Rosistilla ulvae: one gene and its partner. The protein of the gene in region 1 interacts with the protein of each later gene in a pairwise test. Links are inferred from orthologs where the notes say so. Each region holds a gene or a part of one and is shown in the gene's direction. Other genes may lie near its edges. The genes, in order: nth and aceE.

Region 1 (9,737 bases):
CCATCGATCGCTTGTTGCCTAACAAAAAGGTCGAGGTGGACGGATCGTGGGCGGTCGAGGAGGATGTCTTGGCAACGCTGTTCGATATGGACGCGGTGCAAAAATCGGACGTCAACGCAACGCTGGCCTCCTTTGACGATGCGACCGCAAAGATTCAATTGTTGGGTTCGATCAGCGCTTCGGTCGACGGCGTGCCGACATCGATTCAGTTGCGTGGCAAGTTGACCTATGATCGCAAACAGCAAACGGTGACTTGGTTGGCATTGGCGGTCCACGAGGATCGCGAACTGGGGAAAGCCAAGCCGGGGTTCGACGTCGCGGCGCAGATCCGTGTCATTCGCCAGCCGCTGGCCAAGCCCAATGCGATCGACAGCAGTGCGTCGATCGATTTGGCGACCAAGCCAAGCGAGGACAAACTGTTGATCGATATCCGCAGTCCACAGGGCGGGTTTTCGGTCTTCTGCGATCGCAATTGGCATCTGATCAACGCCAACGACCGCTTCGCTCAGTTGCGGATGATCGACAACGATCGCGTGATTTCGCAGTGTGATGTCCGCACGATGCCCGAACTGAAAGCGGGTCATCAATTGACGCTGGAAGCGTTTCAAGACGACATTCAACGGACCCTAGGGGACCGATTTGGCGAGTTCTTGGAAGCCGAGGAGAAGGTGACCAGCGGAGAGCTGAGACTGTTGCGAGTGGTCGCCCAGGGTTCGGTCGAAAAGATCCCGGTCCAGTGGATCTATCTGCACTTGTCCAACGACGACGGACGCCGTTCGGCAGCGATCTTTACGTTGGCCGATGAACAGATGGAACAATTTGGTGGTGGCGACCATCAGTTCGCCGAAGGCTTTCGATTTATCGCGATCGACAAATCGGCGGCCGACCCGGCGAAACAGGTTGCCGACGCCAAGTCGGTTGGTAAGCCGTCGGTGAAATAGTCCGGCGGCGATCGATTGCCGATCTAGCGGGCCGTCGTGCCCGGAACCGCTGCGATCACGCCTCGCGGGGCGTGTTCGCTGCTGTCGAAGACGGCCCACACAGGGCGATGGTCAGAGATTCGGTCGGCTAGTTCACGGGGCAGTTTCAAATCGCGTTCGTAATTGATCACCCCAGCGCTGCGGAACTCGGTTGTCACGGTGCGATCGATCAGGATATGGTCGATCGATCGGCTGCCGGCGGTGTTGGTTTGTTCGCGGTTGACCGATTCGACCCCTTGGATCTGGCCCAGTTCGCCCAGTTGAATCGTTTCGACATTCAGATCGCCAGCCAAGATAAAGTCGTCTTCGGAGAATTCGTAAGCCCGCACGCTTTGGAACACGTCGTCGAGGACATTCAATTCTTGATCGGTCTCATCGGGATCGGTGTGAACGTTGATCATCGTAAAGCTGAACGGTTGGGCACCGACCGCCCCGGCTTGCAGCGCGCGGAAACTGGCGACAAACGGTTCGCGATGCATGAAGTCGGCATCGTCGTTGACCAGGTAATTGGATCCTTCGACCATCTCGACCCGGCGGCTGTCCCAAATGTAGGCGTATTGTTCCTTGCTGTCGGTGCGGCCCAGTCGTTCGCTTAGCACCACTTGATATTGTTCACCGGTCGAATTGACTAGCGATAACAATTGGTCGACCGGGGCGCGATCGAGGCTGCGGATCTCTTGGACTGCGATCACGTCGAATTGGCGAAGGATCAACGCCAGATATTGCATCACCTCGAGATCTTCGGCCTTCTTAACGCCAAAGACCTGGATGTTGAAGGTCGCGATCGCCAACGTCTCGCTGGGTTTGCCCTGCGCATCGCCGGTGGAGGCCAGTTGCAACGGGCTGCCCAAGCCGGGGAAGGCTTCGGTGTCGGACGATGCGGTTTGATCTCCGCCTCCGGTCAGGAAGCTCAGCCTTCCGGTCAGCGCCAGGTAACCCACGACGAGGAACAGGACAATGGTCAGCGGCGGCCCGGCGAATCGGCCGATGGGGAGACTAGTGAGTTTCTTGCGTCGGGTGGCCACGTCAGGCCTCCTTGCCTGCTGTGCAACTTGAGAAGAGCGGATCGGGAACGGTCGTTAAGCGGCGGCGCTGCTAGCGGTCGCAGCCAATGCTTTGGCGGCGAGGCGTTGCAGTCGCGGCGGGCCTTGTTCGGCCGCGGATTGCAGCACGGCGGTGGCACCAATCGCTGCGGGACCGATCTGTCCCAGTGCCCAGGCCGCCTTTTCGCGTACGTGCAGGAACGACGAATTTGCCAGCACGCCCGCCAGGGTTGGCACCGCATCGGCAGCGGCGGGACCGATTCGGCCAATCAGTGTGGTGGCCCAGTAAACCGTTTCGCTGTCAGCCGGCCGCTGAGCGAAACCAACGATCTCGCTAACCTGCGACGCGTCGGGGGCGCCCATGTCTTCGAGCGTTGCGATCGCCAATTCGCTGACCGAAGCATGCGGGTCGCACGAAGCGCGCAGCAACTGAATCGTCCAATCGGCTAAGCGGGGACTCTCGTCGATAATCGACTGCAGTGTTTGGCGGCGGATTTCAGGATCGGAATGCTCTAGATTCGATGGATCTTGGCTGGTCATGACAGTAGTCCCCAGGATTTTACAGCGGGCGACACCAATCCCTTATGCAACGACGGGCAAAGGGATTAGAATCGGGAGATCACGGTTGTTCAGCAATGCGTACCAAAAAGGACGCCGCAGGAGCAACAGCGATGATTCCAACCCGAAACGTCATTGAGGCGAATTGCTTGCATTGCAATCCCACCTTGCTGACGCCTCGGGTTAGTTTCTCACTGGACCAACAACTTGGCACCTGAGGGCTAACCTTGCGCTATGAATGATGAATTGCCTGCAAACAAGCAGGATCAAAAGGCGATTTTGCCAGCGACATCGAGTGACGGCGACGAATGTTGCGATCGCCCGACGGGGATCGATCCTTCCGCGGATTGTTCTGCCGCTGCCGAGGTCGCTGCGGTTCAACCCCTGTCGGCGGCCGAACTGCCAGCCAATGAAGAACTGACCACACAACAGCGGTTGGATCTATGCGAATCGATCGTGGGCCATCGTTTTAAAGATCGCGATCTGTTGTTGGAAGCTTTGACCCATGCGTCGGGGGCTTCGCATCGCTTAAAATCGAACGAGCGGATGGAGTTCCTGGGAGACGCGATCTTGGGGGCGGTTGTCTGCGATTGGCTGTATCACGAACGGACCGATCTGAACGAAGGCGAATTGACCAAGATCAAATCGAACGTCGTCAGCCGCCAGACATGTTCCAAAGTTGCCAAGCGGTTGGGCTTGGATCGATGTTTGTTGGTTGGCAAGGGAGTTCGCAAAAACCGCAGCTTTCCCAAATCGTTGACCTCCGATGTCTTCGAATCGATCGTCGCGGCGATCTATCTCGACGGCGGGTTCGATAAAGTCCGCGAGCTGTTGCATCAGTGGTTGGCGCAGGAGGTTGCCGAAGGGATCGACAGTCGCGGCGACGAGAACCATAAATCGAACCTGCAGCAGGTGGTGCAACGCGATTTCAGCACCACACCCTGCTATCGCTTGCTGAATGCCATCGGCCCGGATCACAGTAAGAAGTTCCAGATTGCGGTGTTGGTCGATGGCCAATTGCGAACGCCCGCTTGGGGCCGCAGCAAGAAGGACGCCGAACAGCGAGCGGCAGCCAACGCGTTGGCGGAGATCTCGGGTAAGGAGCCACCGTTTCAGGGTGACATGCCCTGATGCGCAAGCAACAACGCGCCGAGATCGTTCTCAAGCGACTGGCGGAACTCTATCCCGAAACGCCGATTCCGCTGGACCATCGCGATCCGTTCACGCTGTTGATCGCTGTCCTGTTGAGTGCCCAGTGCACGGACAAAATGGTCAACCGCGTGACGCCCGCGTTATTCGATTTGGCTGACACGCCCGAACAGATGCGACAGCAATCGGTCGATGCAATTCTCGAGATCATTCGACCGCTGGGGTTGGCTCCCAAGAAGGCCGCGGCGATCGCGGGGCTCAGCCAGCGTTTGGTCGACGAATTCGACGGCCAGGTGCCGCAAACTTTTGAAGGTTTGGAATCGTTGCCCGGCGTTGGCCACAAGACGGCCAGCGTGGTGATGAGCCAAGCGTTTGGGCACCCCGCGTTTCCCGTCGATACGCATATCCATCGCCTGGCCCAACGCTGGGGACTGACCGATGGCAAAAACGTCCAACAGACCGAACGCGATCTCAAGGCGTTGTTTCCCGAGTCGAGTTGGAACACGCTGCATCTGCAGATCATCTTCTACGGTCGCGAATATTGCACCGCGCGGGGCTGCGATGGTACGCGATGCGAACTGTGTACAACGCTCTACCCGAACCGCCGAAAGCCTGTCGAAACCAAAAAGGCGTAGCCGCCAGGTGATGTCGTGTCGCGGTCGTTATCCCGTCGCGCAGGCGTCGGGGGAAACGAAGTTGGTGCTGTGTTTGAGCAGTTGTTCCGACTTGGATTCCAAGGCTGCGACATATTCCAGCAATGGCGCGTAATCGTGATCTTTCAATACCTCGTCCAACTGGATTCCGTATTGGCAGGTTCCCATTCCCAGCGGCTTTCGGTAGCGGCAGGTTCCCCGCATGACTTTGCGATGGGTGGGATCTCCGATCAACAGCACCGCTTCTTCCAGGTGGACGGTCTGCGGCAATAGCACCGACAGCCCATAACAGGAGACATCGATGGTGAACCCGAATTGAATGTCGGGAGATTCGTCGTCTTTGGCTGGATCGCAGGGAATCACGATGACTGGCAGCGTGCGACGTAGTCGCGATTCGGAACGGTTCTGTGGTTGTTCCTCCTCGGTTGCAATCATTGTGGAATAGTCGAGCGTTTGATTGATGAGTCTTGTCATCGCACATCGCACGTCGATTTGGTTGCGTTTCCCCATTCCGAACATGTGTTTATCTCAACTAGATTCGATCCGCCTGTGATGTTGTTGTGTAAAACTAGGGCATGGTTTTGCGAGCTATCGAGGCAATCGTTCAGCTTTTTCAATTCGCTGGCCGGGCTGTGGCAGGTTTGCGTCGGTTCTGCGGGTTGTGATGTGTCGGTCGTGTGGGCTTCCCCCCCCGGTCGACCCGAATGTTCACGAAACGCTCATCGGAACTTTATCGGTTCTTCAGCGGAAGCTAGCGGGCAGTTGATTAAATGGGCGCTCTGCCGATGCGTCCACGCCGGCAGAGCGATGTCGTTGGATTGGATTGTTGTTCCACTCGCGTTTAGCGTCGTGTGGATGTCGGGGAACGTGGTTGGGATCGTCGCCCAATGAACTGATTGTGCCGTCCGCAGCCCACGATAAGACGCCACATATTGGATCGTAAGTCTTGCAGATGACCCACCCATGAATCGAACCAATCCACGATCTGGCTCGTTTGCCGACGACGAATTGGATGCCGAAACGATCGCCGGACCGAAATCGTCGGCAATGCCGACTCGCATGCCCACACCGCCACAGCCTGGAACGATCATCGATGATTATGAAATCATCGACGAGATCGCGCGGGGCGGAATGGGAGTCGTCTACCGAGCGCGGCAGCGCAGTCTGCAGCGGATCGTCGCCTTGAAGATGGTGTTGCCCGGTGAAGGGACCCGGATCGAAGATCGCATGCGGTTCGCCAACGAAGCGCGCGCTGCGGCGGAGCTGGATCATCCGGGAATCGTTCCGGTTTTCGATGTCGGGGCCTATCGCGGGCAGCCCTATTTCACGATGGCGTTTATCGACGGCGACAGTTTGTCGACGATGCTGTTGAACGGTCCGTTGTCGCCGCAACAATCGGCAGCGATCGCCCGCGATGTCGCCCGCGCGATTTCGGCTGCGCACGCTCGCCAAATCATTCATCGCGATCTGAAGCCGGCGAACATTTTGATGGAACCCGGTGGCCAGCCGCGGATCACCGACTTTGGCGTCTGCAAATCGATCGCCCCCGATACCGCGGAATTGACCTCCAACGGCGGAATGATCGGCACGCCGCACTACATGCCTCCCGAGCAGGCGCATGCGACCGGCGAACCAATCGGCCCGACCGCCGATGTCTATTCGATCGGCGCGGTTCTGTACACGATGCTCACCGGCAGACCGCCGTTCCAAGCGGCGTCGGCGATCGAAGTTGTTGGTCAAGTGATTGGCCAAGCACCGGTACGGCCGAGCCAGTTGAATGCCCGGCTGCGCGGCGACCTGGAAACGATCACGCTGAAATGTCTCGAAAAACTACCTCGCAATCGCTACCAATCAGCCGCCGCGTTGGCCGACGACCTGCAGCGATACCTCGATGGCGACCCGATCCAGGCGCGTCCGCCAGGGCTGTTGCGGATGGCGTCACATTTGATCCGGCGGCAGTTGCTGTTGGCGAGTGTATCGGGGTCGGTGGCGCTGCTGATCACGACGCTGTGCGTCTGTCTGGCGGTGGCGTTTTACGATGCTCGGAAGCAAATGCTGGACCTCACACTGCAGAATGAGCAATTGCAGAGTCAGTTGGCTTCCGAACGGAACGCGGCGGTGGCGTACGTACGACGGACCGATGCGTCCGCCGATGCGGTGCTGCGGTACCGCATCGAACGCTGGCAGCAGATCGCTGGGGCGCTGGCCGAAGAGCAGCCGGAGGAGGCGTTGCGCGTGGCGGTACACGCTGCAAGGGTCGCGTTGGAGGCTCGTCTGCCGATTCCCGAATCGCTGTTGGCGATGTTGCGCGATGCGGTCGCCGATTCGAGTAGCGAAGATCCCGGCAATCTGTCTGGCCTGCAAATTGTAGAACTCGCCGAAGCCGAAACATCCGACGGATTCACCGACGCCGAACGGGTTCGGTTCGATATCTCTAAACCTCAGCCCCAGTAGAAGCATGCGCGACAAGTTGTTCATCATCGAAGGTCCCGATCAAGGTCGCTGGTTCGAGATTCCCGAGACGCAAGCGTTGGTGATCGGCCGCGGTAGCGACAGCGATACCAAGATCCGCGATCCACGATTGAGTCGGATTCACTGTGAGTTGGTGGTTGCAAACGGTAAGTATCTGTTGACCGATCGCGGCAGCTCCGCGGGGACTTTCGTCGACGCGGTGCCGCTGGTCCAACCGCGCCCGATGCAGCGAGGTGACACGTTTCGCATCGGCGATACGATGCTGCGGATCGAGGCCGGATCGGCGTTGGATGCCTCGACGATTCGGCCGACCGACGCGTCCGCAATGCCCGATCGGTCGCCGCGGGCGATGCACGAATTGGTCGGTGAGGTCATCTACCGCTATCGGTTGGACGAACTGGTCTGCTCGGGAACCAGCAGTGCCGTCTTCAGGGCTTGGGATCAACGTCGCAATCGCCAGGTGGCGTTGAAGGTCTTGAAGCCGCAGATGACCTCCAGCGAACAGCAACAGGACCGCTTCATCCGCGCGATGCGAACGATGTTGCCGATCCAACATCCCAATATTGTGCGACTGCGGAAAGCGGGCCGCACCGGTCCCTTCTGTTGGGCAGCGATGCAGTGGATCGACGGAATCAGTGTCGATCGCTTGATCCAACAGATCGGTGTCGCAGGGATGATGGACTGGAAGGACGCTTGGCGCGTGGCGGTTCATATCGGTCGCGCGTTGCAGGAGGCGTCGTTGCACCACGTGGTCCATCGCAATATCACGCCGTCGAACATCTTGCGCCGCAACTCCGACCAGGCCTATCTGTTGTCCGATTTAGTCTTCGCCCGCGCTTTGGAAGTGACCGATTCGGCGCAGATCACCCGCCCAGGCGACATCGTGGGACAACTGCCCTACATGGCGCCCGAACTGCTGTTGGATCCAGGCAAAGTCGACGGGCGGTCGGATCTGTATGGACTTGGCGCGACGCTGTACGCTCTGCTGACGGGAGTCCCGCCGTTTTATGGACTGACCGTTGGCGATCTGTTGGACAAGATACGTAACTCCGTCCCGCGGGTTCCTCAAGAACTTCAACTGGGGCTCGATGAACGCTTCTCCGACGTCGTGATGAAGCTGTTGGCAACCGATCCACAAAACCGATTCGCGACCCCCAGCGAACTGCTTCGCCAGTTGGCCCACGTTGGCAGATACGGCGGCATCGAAATGGATTGATCGCGACCTGCCATCGACGTCGCGCAGCGAGGTTTTGCGTCATTGCGACACCATCGGGCGTCAAGGAGCTGCGGAGACCGAACCGTCGACCGACGCGGGGGCGGCGGCATCGATCGCTGGCGCGGGGGTGAGCAGTGGCGGATCTTCGACCGGCCAGCTGAACGCCGATGGGACCAGCATCACCAACCAATGGATCGCGGCGCTGGCATCGCTGGTGAATTGCTGCATGCCGTCCCAGCCGCCGACGGCAAAACTGGCGATCAAACCGATCGCGCACAGATTGGCTGAAGGCAGAAAGATCGCCGAGAACCATCGTCCCGCCTGATCGAAATCGGTTTGCGCGCCGTGGGTTTCGATCCAGGTCGAACGAACGTGATACGCCATCGCAAATCCCAAGAACAATCCGGTCCAGGGCAACAGCGTCCCCAGCGGCATCAGGACTGCAAGCAGCAATAGGACCAACGGGGCTGTCGGGAAAAAGTAGGGGGCCAGGGCGATCAACCAATTCGAACCGCCCACGACTTCAACGCGGCCCCCTTTGCGGGTCACTTGGAAGCTCTTCACGCGATGCCCGGTCAGAATCGCAAACAACGCATGGGTCAATTCGTGTTCGACCGTCAGCATCCAATCGGTCTTCAGCCAACGTCGCATGAAGGGACGCCAGGCGAGGGCGTACGCGAGGATTCCGGCGATGAACCAGATTAGGCCCCAGGGGTGTTGCCAGATCCGCAGTGCAAATCGCAACATCGCGTACATCAACGGGCCGAACATCAGCACGGCAAACGCTCCAATCGGCCACTTCAGTGCGTCTAACACGCGATTGATGCTGTGGCCGATGACCATGGAATGCGTCGGGAGGGATACGTAGGAAGCGGGCGGACGACGTCTAATACGAAGCTCTCTTTGTACCGACGCGGCATCGATTTGTCGAACGGAGGTGAACCGGTGCCGTCGCGTTGGGCAGCGCTGGTGTTGCGGCTTGGCCTGTCTGCGTTGCGGCGATATGTTGAACGTCCGTTGTTATGGGCTGCTTTGCGATTCGGTGAAGGCCCGTATTATGAGATCGATCCTGCCGCTGAAGTTGTTAACGTGCTGACATCGTCTTTTGTCTATTTCGATTTGGGTAAAGTGCTGGTGACGTTTGATCCGGAGATCGCTTGTCGCCAGGTGGCCCAGTTGTTGCAGACCGATTCGCAAACGATCGGCGCTGCGATGTACGACAGCGGGATCGAAGATCTGCTGGAATCGGGACAGATCGAAGAGCCGGAGTTTCTCGACCGCTTGTTCAGCTCGGTCGGCCACAGCGCCGCGGCGGCCGATGTATTGGAGGCGATGAGCGCGATGTTCCGTTTGAACACATCGATGCTGCCGGTCGTCTCCCGCTTGGTCAGCGAAGGTGTTCCGATGGGGATTCTGTCGAACACCTGTCGCCCGCACTGGGATTGGATCATGCGGCAGAACTACGGCCTGCTGCGGCTGATCGGTACGCCGGCGGCGCTCAGTTATGAGATCGGGTGTATGAAACCCGACCCCAAGATTTATCACGCCGCTGCCGAACTCGCCGGCTGCGCCGCCGACCAGATCTTGTTCATCGACGATCGGATCGAAAACGTGCAAGGGGCGACAGCGTGCGGTTGGCGAGCGATTCATTACATCGACACGCCGA
Region 2 (10,044 bases), 1.7 Mb from region 1 along the record:
CGAACGCAAAGACGACAACTACGTCGATGCGGGCGACACGCCGAACACGCAGGTTTCGATCTACGATTACGGCGACAAGTGCATGGTCTTCGAGACCCGCGGTCTGGGCGTCGACAATTCCGATGATGCCGAATTGAACAAGCTGTTCAAGAGCACCAAGGGGAACAAGATCGGCGTCGTCTTCTACGGCAGCAACGGTTATTGCGTGCAAGTCAGCTACGGCCATTCGATCGCCTACGATGCTGACATGAACGTGATCAAAGAGTTCAAGGGAGCGAAGGATCACTTTGCCAACTTCTTGGACGCTGTCGAAAGCCGCAACTACAAGGATCTGACCGCCGACGTTCGCGAAGGCCACTTGTCGGCGTCGCTGAGCCACTTGGGCAACATCTCGCTGGCGATCGGCGAACAAAAGAAGATGTCGGTCAAAGAAGCGACCGAACATCTGAGCAAGATCAAGAGCTTGGACGACAACGATGCGACGCTGCAACGAACGATCAAGCACTTGGAGAAAAACGGCGTCGATCTGGAGAAGTACCCGATCGCGATGGGCCCGTTGTTGAAGTTCGATCCCGAGAAGGAAATCTTCCCCGAGAACGAAGTCGCCACGGCGATGTGTACTCGCGAGTATCGGGCTCCCTTCGTTTGCCCAACCGCCGACAAGGTTTAATCCTTGCCGCTGGCCAGGCTCATTCGCCTGGCGATCTCAACGTGTGTCGGGCTCACGGGCCCGACACGACTGCATCGAGACATGCCGGGCATTCCCGCTCGGCTGCTCGGCTATCCGCCTCTGGCGGACTGCAATCGCTGTCGTGTTTTCCGGCCTTCGCCCCGCAAAACGCTTGTTTTTTAAGGCAAAAGCGTTACGGGTTTCCAATCTCGGCTCGGTGCGACAGAATAAGGCGGTATTGCAGCGGGTTCGTGTCGCAACAACCTGTGTGTCTCCTCGCAGACGCGTTCTGCATTGCACGAACCGATTATGGGGCGAATTGAATCACCCCGCTCCATCTTTCATTCGCAACGGATACCGCCACTCGTGGAACGACGCGTTCTCGCTTATCTATTCGTCTCCGCCTTTTTCATGTTCGTCATGTTGACGATGCGGCCTAAGCAACCGCCAGTTGAGGATCCCAATGCGCCCGATGCGGTCGCGCAACAGGATGCCGAAGCTGACGAGTCGGCCGACGTGGACAATGTGGTGGAGGATGCCGATCCGGCGGCCGATGGCGACGCGAAAACCGCCGACGACGCGGCGCCAGCCGATCGGCCTCGCGAGGCGAAATGGTTCACGATCGGATCGCTGGCTGTCGATCCCGAAGATCCCACGCTGGGCGATAAGGCCCTGATCACGCTGAGCAATCGCGGGGCGGGGATCGAGCGGATCGAATTGATCGAACGCAATCCCAATGGCCACTTTCGCTATCGCCGCGTCGATACGCGCAGCGGTTACCTGGGCTATCTCGCTCCGTCGGCTCCCAGCGAAATCGACGGCTGCAAAATCAACGTGGTCGGCCCGGGAACGCCCGCCGATCTGGCTGGGCTGAAAGTCGGCGACATCATCGTCGCCAATGGCACCGGCGTGATCGTCTCTCCAAGCGATTTTCAACGTTGGCTCGAAGAGACCACTCCAGGGCAAACGATCACGCTGGAAGTGCTGCGTGGAACAGGAGAGAATCGCGAGACGGTAACTGTCGAAGCGAAGCTGACGCAGCATCCGTTGGACTTGATCCGGTTGGCCAAGTCGGGCGGTCCGGACCAGGTGCCGGGGAACATCTCTCGCCTGTCCTGCTTGTTGACTTTGGCGAAACTGAACACCACCAATCTTCGCGTCGGGCAGAAAGAGCTGACTAAGTTGCCTAGTCTCTTCGACGGGCTTTGGAACGTCACGCCGATCGAAGATTCCGAAAACCCAGGTTTTGAGTTCCGGTTCCCGATCTCCGCCAGCGAAGCCGAACAGGTCGCCAAGGGATCGGGCGGCTTGGAAATCGTCCGCCGCTACACCGTGCCGGCCGCCGGTTCGGGATACGACATCGACCTGCAGACCGAAATCATCAACAAATCCGATGTCGAGCAAGAGATCGCCTACCGCTTGGAAGGCCCCAACGGCTTAACTCTTGAAGGTTGGTGGTACAGCGCCAAGATCAGTCCTAACTGGACCGGCGGTGCGGGTGCTCGCGACGTCGTCTACAACACCGCCTCCGAATTTCATCGCTTGATGGGGCTGCCGAAGATCGTCAAACAGGTTCGGCAGCGGACCGAGGATGGCGTCGACAAAGACGAGGATGTCAACGAGACGTTGTTTGCTTCGTCGGGCGATCCGAAAACGAATCAATTGCGTTACATCGGCATCGACGGGCAATATTTCACCGCCAGCTACATTCCGCTCGAAGGCGAATCGCAAACCGATGTGTTCAGCCGCGGCAGTTCGATGTTGTTGGCCGATCTGAAGGTGCTCAACCCGCACCAAACGCAAGCTGCCAACGTCAGCTTTTACGTCGACAGCACGCCCCGCAAGATCGCTCCCGGCGAAAGCCTGACCGATACGCTGCGACTGTTTGCTGGTCCCAAGCGTCCCGAAATGCTGGAAGAACGTGGGCTCAGCCGCTTGATCGAATACGGTCTGTTTGGCGCAGTCTCCAAGCTGTTGTCGGGCTTTTTGCACTTCATCTATATGATCTTGGGCAACTATGGCCTGGCGATCATCCTGCTGACGGTCTGCGTTCGCGGTGCGATGTTCCCGCTGTCGCGGAAAGCGGCTCAGAATGCCCAGAAGATGCAAGAACTGGCCCCCGAGTTCAAGAAGATCGCTGAGAAGTACAAGGACGACATGGAGAAGCGGCTCAAGGCCCAACAAGATCTCCAGAAGAAACACGGCTTCAATCCGCTCAGCGGTTGCCTGCCGATGTTTGTCCAGTTGCCGATCTTTATCGGACTGTATCGCAGCCTGTCGTGCGATATCGAACTGCGACAAGCCGCCTTCATTCCGGGGATCCAGTGGTGCTCCAACCTGGCAGCACCGGACATGTTTTATAACTGGTCGCCGTGGATGATCGAATATTTCGCCGGCCGCGGCACCGGATGGTTTGGGCCCTACTTCAACATCCTACCGTTGGTCGTGATGGTTCTGTTCATGGCGCAGCAGAAGATGTTCATGCCGCCGCCAACCGACGAACAGCAAGAGATCACTCAGAAGGTGATGTTCTTCATGACCTTCATCATGGGCATCTTCTTCTTCAAGGTCGCTGCCGGTCTGTGCATCTACTTTATCACCAGTAGCTTGTGGGGCATGGCGGAACGGATTTTGGTTAAGAAGACGATCAAGCCCGCTTCGGGGGGCGGATCCTTGGCGCTCGAAGGTGTGGGCGGCGACGACGGATTGGAGACATCTGGGCCGCTGAAGTCGGCTCCGAAACAGAAGAATCGTCCTCGCAACCCGCCGAAAAAGAAGTAGTCGGCGGCGTTACGTTGCGGTTAAGGGGCGGGATCTTCGCTCTCCCGCAGATGTGGGGGCTGCAAGGGGCAGATGTCCATTGCAGTCGCTAGAAAAAAAGCCCCAGGTTGCCTAAACTGACACGAGGCTCGTTTTGAACTGCGGCTGACCAGGCAAACGTTACACCATCTTGCCCAGCAGTGGGGTTTGCCATTAAGGTCGATAGAAACGATAACCTGCAACAAACACGACAACGGTCCACGAGACCGCCTGCGATAACAACATATTTTCTCTTATATAGGATGCGTCCGGCATGGATAATTCTGAGACCGTGGCCATTCGGCAAGCGATGGAAGAATCGATGAACGACGGCGAATTGCGTAACGAAGTCTTGGCGGATGTCGACGCTGCGGAAACTGCGGAGTGGTTGGGGTCGCTGGATTACGTGCTGCAGAGCAAGGGACCTGAACGAGCTCGGTTCCTGTTGGAAAAGCTGCGCGAACGGGCGGCCCAAGAGGGCGTCGCGTTGGATTCGCAAACGATCACTCCTTACATCAATACGATCCCTGCCAAGGACCAGCCTCCGTTTCCGGGCAACCGCGAACTGGAACGCCGGATCAAATCGATCGTTCGCTGGAACGCGATGGCGATGGTTGTGCGTGCCAACCGCCGCCCCGGTGGTGTCGGTGGTCATATCAGTACATTCGCATCGAGCGCGACGCTGTACGAAATCGCTTTCAACCACTTCTTCCACGGCCGCGGCGAAGATGGCTACGGTGGCGACTCGGTCTACTTCCAAGGCCATGCGTCGCCTGGTATGTACAGTCGCGCGTTCCTGGAAGGCCGACTGACCGAAGAGAATCTCGAGAACTTCCGCCACGAACTCTCCCCCGGCGGCGGTCTGTCCAGCTATCCGCACCCTTGGTTGATGCCAAGCTTCTGGGAATACCCAACCGTCTCGATGGGGCTCGGCCCGATCATGGCGATCTACCAAGCACGGTTCAATGAATATCTCCGCGATCGCGGGATCAAAGACACCTCGGGTCAACGCGTTTGGGCTTTCTTGGGTGACGGTGAATGCGATGAACCCGAGACTCTCGGCGCTATCGGGCTGGCCGGTCGCGAGAAACTGGACAACCTGATCTTCGTCGTCAACTGCAACCTGCAGCGACTCGACGGTCCTGTCCGCGGCAACGGCAAGATCATCCAAGAACTGGAAAGCATCTTCCACGGTGCCGGCTGGAACGTGATCAAGGTCGTCTGGGGCGGCGAGTGGGATGAACTGCTGGCCAAAGATACCTCCGGCATGCTGGCTCAACGAATGAACGAGGTCGTCGACGGTCAGTACCAGAAGTACACCACGATGCCCGGCAGCTACATTCGCGAACACTTCTTCGGCAAGTACCCCGAGACGCGGAAGCTTGTCGAGAACATGAGCGACGAGAAGCTGGAGAAGATCCGTCGCGGCGGGCACGATCCCGAAAAGGTCTACGCTGCGTACGCGCAAGCGACTTCGTCGACGAACGGCAAACCGACTGTCATCCTGGCGAAAACCGTCAAGGGTTACGGACTGGGCGAAGCTGGCGAAGGCCGCAACATCGCGCACAACCAGAAGAAGATGAACGAAGAGGAGCTGCTGGAGTTCCGTACGCGGTTCGGGATTCCGATCAGCGACGCCGAAGTCGGTAGCGCTCCGTTCTACAAGCCGTCGGAAAACAGCGTCGAAATCAAGTACATGAAAGAGCGTCGGGCTGCTCTGGGAGGATCGCTGCCAAGCCGTCCGACCGAACATCCGACGATGGAAGTTCCCACGCTGGAAGACTTCTCCAAGCTGATCAAACGGCTCGGCGATGGCAAAAACTGCAGCACCACGTTTGCCGTCGTGCAGACCTTGATCGCGCTCTGCCGCGACAAGAAGATCGGCAAATACATGGTCCCGATCGTTCCCGATGAATCGCGAACGTTTGGCATGGAAGGGATGTTCAAGCAGTTCGGCATCTACGCCCACGCGGGCCAGTTGTACGAACCGATGGATTCGGAGATCGTCGCTTCGTACAAAGAAGCTCAAGACGGCCAGATCCTTGAAGAAGGGATCACCGAGTGCGGTTCGATGAGCAGCTTTAACGCGGCCGGTACCGCGTACAGCTGTCACGGCGTCAATATGATTCCGTTCTACATCTACTACAGCATGTTCGGTTTCCAACGGGTCGGCGATTCGATCTGGGCCGCGGCCGACATGCGAGCCAAGGGCTTCTTGGTCGGTGGTACCGCGGGCCGAACTTCGCTCAACGGCGAAGGCCTGCAGCACCAGGACGGTCACAGCCTGCTCAACGCGATCGCCTTCCCGACCGTGCGGTCTTATGACCCCGCGTTCGCCTACGAAGTGATCGTGATCATCCAGGAAGGTCTGAAGCGGATGTTCCAGGATGGCGAAGAATGCATCTACTACATCACCGCCGAAAACGATGCCTACGATCACCCTTCGATGCCCGAAGGTTGTGCCGAGGGAATCATCAAGGGGATGTACAAGTTCCGCAGCAACGAAGTCGAAGGCGCAAAGGCTCGCGTCCAGTTGTTCGGCAGCGGTGCCATCCTGAACTGTGCTCTCGACGCTCAAAAACTGTTGGCCGAGAAGTTCAACATCGCCAGCGACGTGTGGAGCGTTACCAGTTACACGCAACTCCGCCGCGACGCCGACGCGTGTCAGCGTTGGAACATGTTGCACCCAACCGAGACGCCGCGGAAGAGCTACGTCGAAGAAGTGCTCGAAGGCGTCGAGGGGCCGTTCATCTCGTCCAGCGACTACGTTAAAGCACTCGGCGAGCAACTGACACCATGGATTCCAGGCGACTACTATGTCCTGGGAACCGACGGCATGGGACGCAGCGAGACGCGTCCAGCGCTTCGTCGACATTTCGAAGTCGATGCCGAATCGATCGCGATCGCCGCGCTCAGCCGACTGTCGAAAGCGGGAGTTGTTAAGCCGCAAGACGTCGCCGACGCGATCAAAGCCCTCGATTACGACGCCGACAAAGTGAACCCTTATTTCGCTTAGTTTTCGCGAGGACCGCCCGCCGCAGATGGCGGGCGGATCCGACCGAAGCATGTCGCGCGTGAACTTCTGACAATCACAAAACAACCACATCCTCATCGAACCTCCGATACACTCTATGGCTACCGAAGTAAAACTTCCTGAACTCGGCGATGGCATCGAATCAGGCGACGTACTGGAGATCTTTGTATCCGTCGGCGACGTCATCACGGCTGGACAAGACGTCGTTGAAATGGAAACCGACAAGGCGACAGTTCCTGTCTCCAGCAACGCGGCCGGAAAGGTCACTAAGATCCTTGTCGCCGAAGGTGATACAGTCGCCGTCGGCGGAGTGATCCTGGAAATCGAAGCCGCCGCGGCTGCGGAAGCACCCGCCGCGAGTGCGCCCGCGGAACCCGCAGCCGAAGCGCCCGCAAAGGCTCCCGAACCCGAGGCGAAAGCGCCTGAAAAGCCTGCTCCTGCAGCGGCTCCCGAGAAACCAGCACCTGCCGCAACAGCACCCGCTGCTGTGGAAACTCCCAAGCCTGCACCGGCGGCTCCCGCTCCTGAAGCCCCCGCCGCACCAGCGCCTGCCAGCAGCGACGCGGTCGTCGCCGCAGGGCCTGCTGTCCGCCGCTTCGCTCGCGAAGTGGGTGTCGATCTGCAGGGCGTTCAAGGTACGGGCGAAGGCGGCCGGATCACGCGTGAAGACGTTTTGGCGATCGTCCGCTCGGCGAACCAATCCCGCGGTGGCGCGGCGACTGGAACCGCGGCCGCACCCAGCAAAACCGCTGCGGCACCTGTCGACGCTTCGGCTGAGCAGGATGAATACGGCCCGATTCGCGTCGAGCGAATGAGCAAGATCCGCAAGACGATCGCGTCGCAGATGCACGAGAGTTGGTCGACGGTTCCTCGCGTGACCAACTTCGACGACGCCGACATCAGCGATCTGGAACACCTGCGCCAATCGAGCAAAGACGACTATGCCGCGCAAGGGTTGAAGCTGACGACGATGCCGTTCTTGATCAAAGCGATCGCGACGGCGCTCAAGCACAATCCGGAAGTCAACGCGGTCATCGATGAAGCCAACGGCCAACTGATCTACAAGGATTACGTCAACATCGGAATCGCTGTCGACACCGAGCGTGGTTTGGTTGTCCCCGTGATGAAAAACGCCGACCGGATGGGAATCCCCGATATCGCCCGCTCGCTTGCCGAGATGGCGGCCAAGGTGCGTAGCGGGCAGTTTGCCGTTAGCGATCTTCGCGGCGGCACCTTCACGATCAGCAACCTCGGTGCGATCGGCGGTCAATACAGCACGCCGATCGTCAACATTCCCGAAGTTGCGATTCTGTTGGTTGGACGCAGCCGCAAATTGCCATGCGTGATGCCCGATGATTCGATCAAGCCGCGGCTGATGATGCCGTTGAGCCTCAGTTACGATCACCGTTTGGTCGATGGTGGCACCGCAGCGCGTTTCCTGAACGACGTGATCGGTTACCTCGAAGCGCCAAGCCGCCTGCTGTTGGCGCTGTAGCCAGCCGGTTTTCCGCGGCGTTGATTCACCGTTCTTTGGGACGCAACAGACGCCATGCGAATCGCATATTTGACGGCCGGTGCCGCAGGCATGTACTGCGGCAGCTGCATGCACGACAACACTCTCGCCCGGGCGATGATCGCTCGCGGCGCGGACTGTCTTTTGGTGCCGACCTACACGCCGATCCGTACCGATGAAAAAGACATCAGCGACGATGTCGTCTTCTTTGGCGGAATCAATATCTTCCTGGAGCAGAAGCTTCCACTCTGGGGCCGCTTGCCCCATCGGCTGACTGCCTGGTTGGACCGCCCCGGACTGCTGCGGTTGGCAACTCGAAAGACCGGATCGACGAGTCCTCATCTGTTGGGTGCGCTGACGGTTTCGATGCTGCAGGGGATGCAGGGACGGCAGCGAACCGAGGTCGATCGGTTGTGTCGTTGGTTGCAAACGCATGCTGCGCCCGATGCGATCGTGCTCAGTAATTTCTTGATCGGCGGCTGTGTGACCGAACTCAAACGGCGGCTCGGCGTGCCGATTGTTGTCACGTTGCAGGGGGACGATATCTTCCTCGACTTCCTGCCAGCCAAGTATCGCGCGATGGCGATCGATCGGATGCGAGCCCTGGCCGCGGACGTCGATGGCTTTATCGTCAACAGCCGCTTTTATGGCGAGAAGATGGCGGCGATGCTGGGGCTTCCCGCAGAGAAGATGCATGTGATTCCGCTGGGTATCGATACGACCGGCTTCTTGTCTGATGCAGCCGAATCGCCACAGGACTCGATCGCGGATCCGGCGTCTCCGTTGCGGATCGGATACCTGGCCCGGATCGATCCGGCCAAGGGGCTGCATCGCCTTGTCGACGCGATGATCGAACTGGAGAGGACGCGTCAGCCGTCGGACCGGGCGATCCATCTGGATGTCGCCGGCTGGCTGGGCGAACAGCATCACGCATTTGCGGCGGATCAGTGGGCGCGTTTGGAGGCGGCCGGGATGGCGGGGCGGTACACCTATCACGGAAGCCCCGATCACGATGGCAAGTTGGACTTTTTGCGTCGCTTGGATCTGTTCTGCGTTCCGACGCAATACGAAGAGCCCAAGGGGCTGTATGCTCTCGAAGCGATGGCGACGCGGCTGCCGGTGATCCTTCCGGCGCATGGCGTTTTTCCCGAGTTGGCGGGAGAAAATTCAGCGGTCCATTTGGTTCCTCCCGGCGACGCGGCGGCCCTTGCCGAGGCGATCCGCACGCTGGCAAGCGACGCGGCGAGCCGGGAAAAACTGGCCGATCGTGGCTATCGCGCGGTAGTTGGTGAGCGTACTGTCGATCGTATGGCCGATCAGGTCCTACAATTGCTTAACGATCTCGCCGATGGCGGAAAACCCGTTGACCACTCTGCAGCCCGTCGCTAAATTATTGAGATCGCCAAGCGATATGATGGTGGGTATAGCTTAGTTGGTTAAAGCGCCGGATTGTGATTCCGGAGATCGCGGGTTCAAGTCCCGTTACCCACCCCTTCGTTTTTTCTTGGTTCGCTCGCTCGGAGCGGAACCTTATCGTGCCGATCGTTGTTCCGTACCAGCCGGAACTCCCGTCTCATCGGCTCGCCAGATTCCCAAGTTCCCGCGTCCGTAAAGCATTGCGCTCTACCGCCAACCTCCGTAGTGGAACACGTCAAGAGTTTCAACGTGAGGTATCTATTGCGTCGTTTAACCGCGTGCCCAACGGGCCGCGCGTCTCGCGACCCAAACTCTCGTCTCAAACGCGCGGGGCGATGCCATCGCGGTTAAACGAATTGCTTTCGTCTATCGCCACAGAGATTTCGGCGAGAGGTATTTACTGCGTCGTTTAACCGCGTGCCCAACGGGCCGCGCGTTCACTCGCCCCAAACGCCCGCCTCAAACGCGCGGGGCGATGCCGCCGCGGTTAAACGATTTGCTTCGGTTTTAGTCGTTGTTCGAACGTCTCGATGGCCTCTGCTACGGTACGGGGAATCTGTTTGGGGGGGCGCTCTCGTGTTTTGGGAACTCTCGGCACAACCCTCAGGGGTT

What was found.
Region 2: the proteins of nth (region 1) and aceE interact in binary tests that used the Escherichia coli proteins (3 or more experiments, as listed by UniProt). The link is inferred for Rosistilla ulvae from one-to-one orthologs.

What each region holds. Positions count from the first base shown.
Region 1 is NZ_CP036261.1:7,329,931-7,339,667, reverse strand. Bases 2,601-5,538 are described here. They hold nth (endonuclease III), read left to right. Parts: upstream 2,601-3,711; coding sequence 3,712-4,365; downstream 4,366-5,538. Other genes in these bases: EC9_RS25850 (serine/threonine-protein kinase), read left to right, coding at 5,347-5,538; EC9_RS25855 (PilZ domain-containing protein), read right to left, coding at 4,393-4,857; rnc (ribonuclease III), read left to right, coding at 2,816-3,712. Also shown: EC9_RS25880 (hypothetical protein), read left to right, coding at 1-941; EC9_RS25875 (endonuclease/exonuclease/phosphatase family protein), read right to left, coding at 965-2,005; EC9_RS25870 (HEAT repeat domain-containing protein), read right to left, coding at 2,060-2,563; more of EC9_RS25850, read left to right, coding at 5,539-6,837; EC9_RS25845 (protein kinase domain-containing protein), read left to right, coding at 6,842-8,071; EC9_RS25840 (M50 family metallopeptidase), read right to left, coding at 8,132-8,914; EC9_RS25835 (HAD family hydrolase), read left to right, coding at 9,017-9,737. UniProt on the Escherichia coli protein: DNA repair enzyme that has both DNA N-glycosylase activity and AP-lyase activity. The DNA N-glycosylase activity releases various damaged pyrimidines from DNA by cleaving the N-glycosidic bond, leaving an AP (apurinic/apyrimidinic) site.
Region 2 is NZ_CP036261.1:5,646,030-5,656,073, reverse strand. What follows is about bases 3,441-6,685. They hold aceE (pyruvate dehydrogenase (acetyl-transferring), homodimeric type), read left to right. Parts: upstream 3,441-3,743; coding sequence 3,744-6,485; downstream 6,486-6,685. Other genes in these bases: EC9_RS19985 (2-oxo acid dehydrogenase subunit E2), read left to right, coding at 6,601-6,685; EC9_RS19995 (YidC/Oxa1 family insertase periplasmic-domain containing protein), read left to right, coding at 3,441-3,451. Outside these bases: EC9_RS20000 (Gfo/Idh/MocA family oxidoreductase), read left to right, coding at 1-670; more of EC9_RS19995, read left to right, coding at 1,037-3,440; more of EC9_RS19985, read left to right, coding at 6,686-7,998; EC9_RS19980 (glycosyltransferase family 4 protein), read left to right, coding at 8,053-9,405. UniProt on the Escherichia coli protein: Component of the pyruvate dehydrogenase (PDH) complex, that catalyzes the overall conversion of pyruvate to acetyl-CoA and CO(2).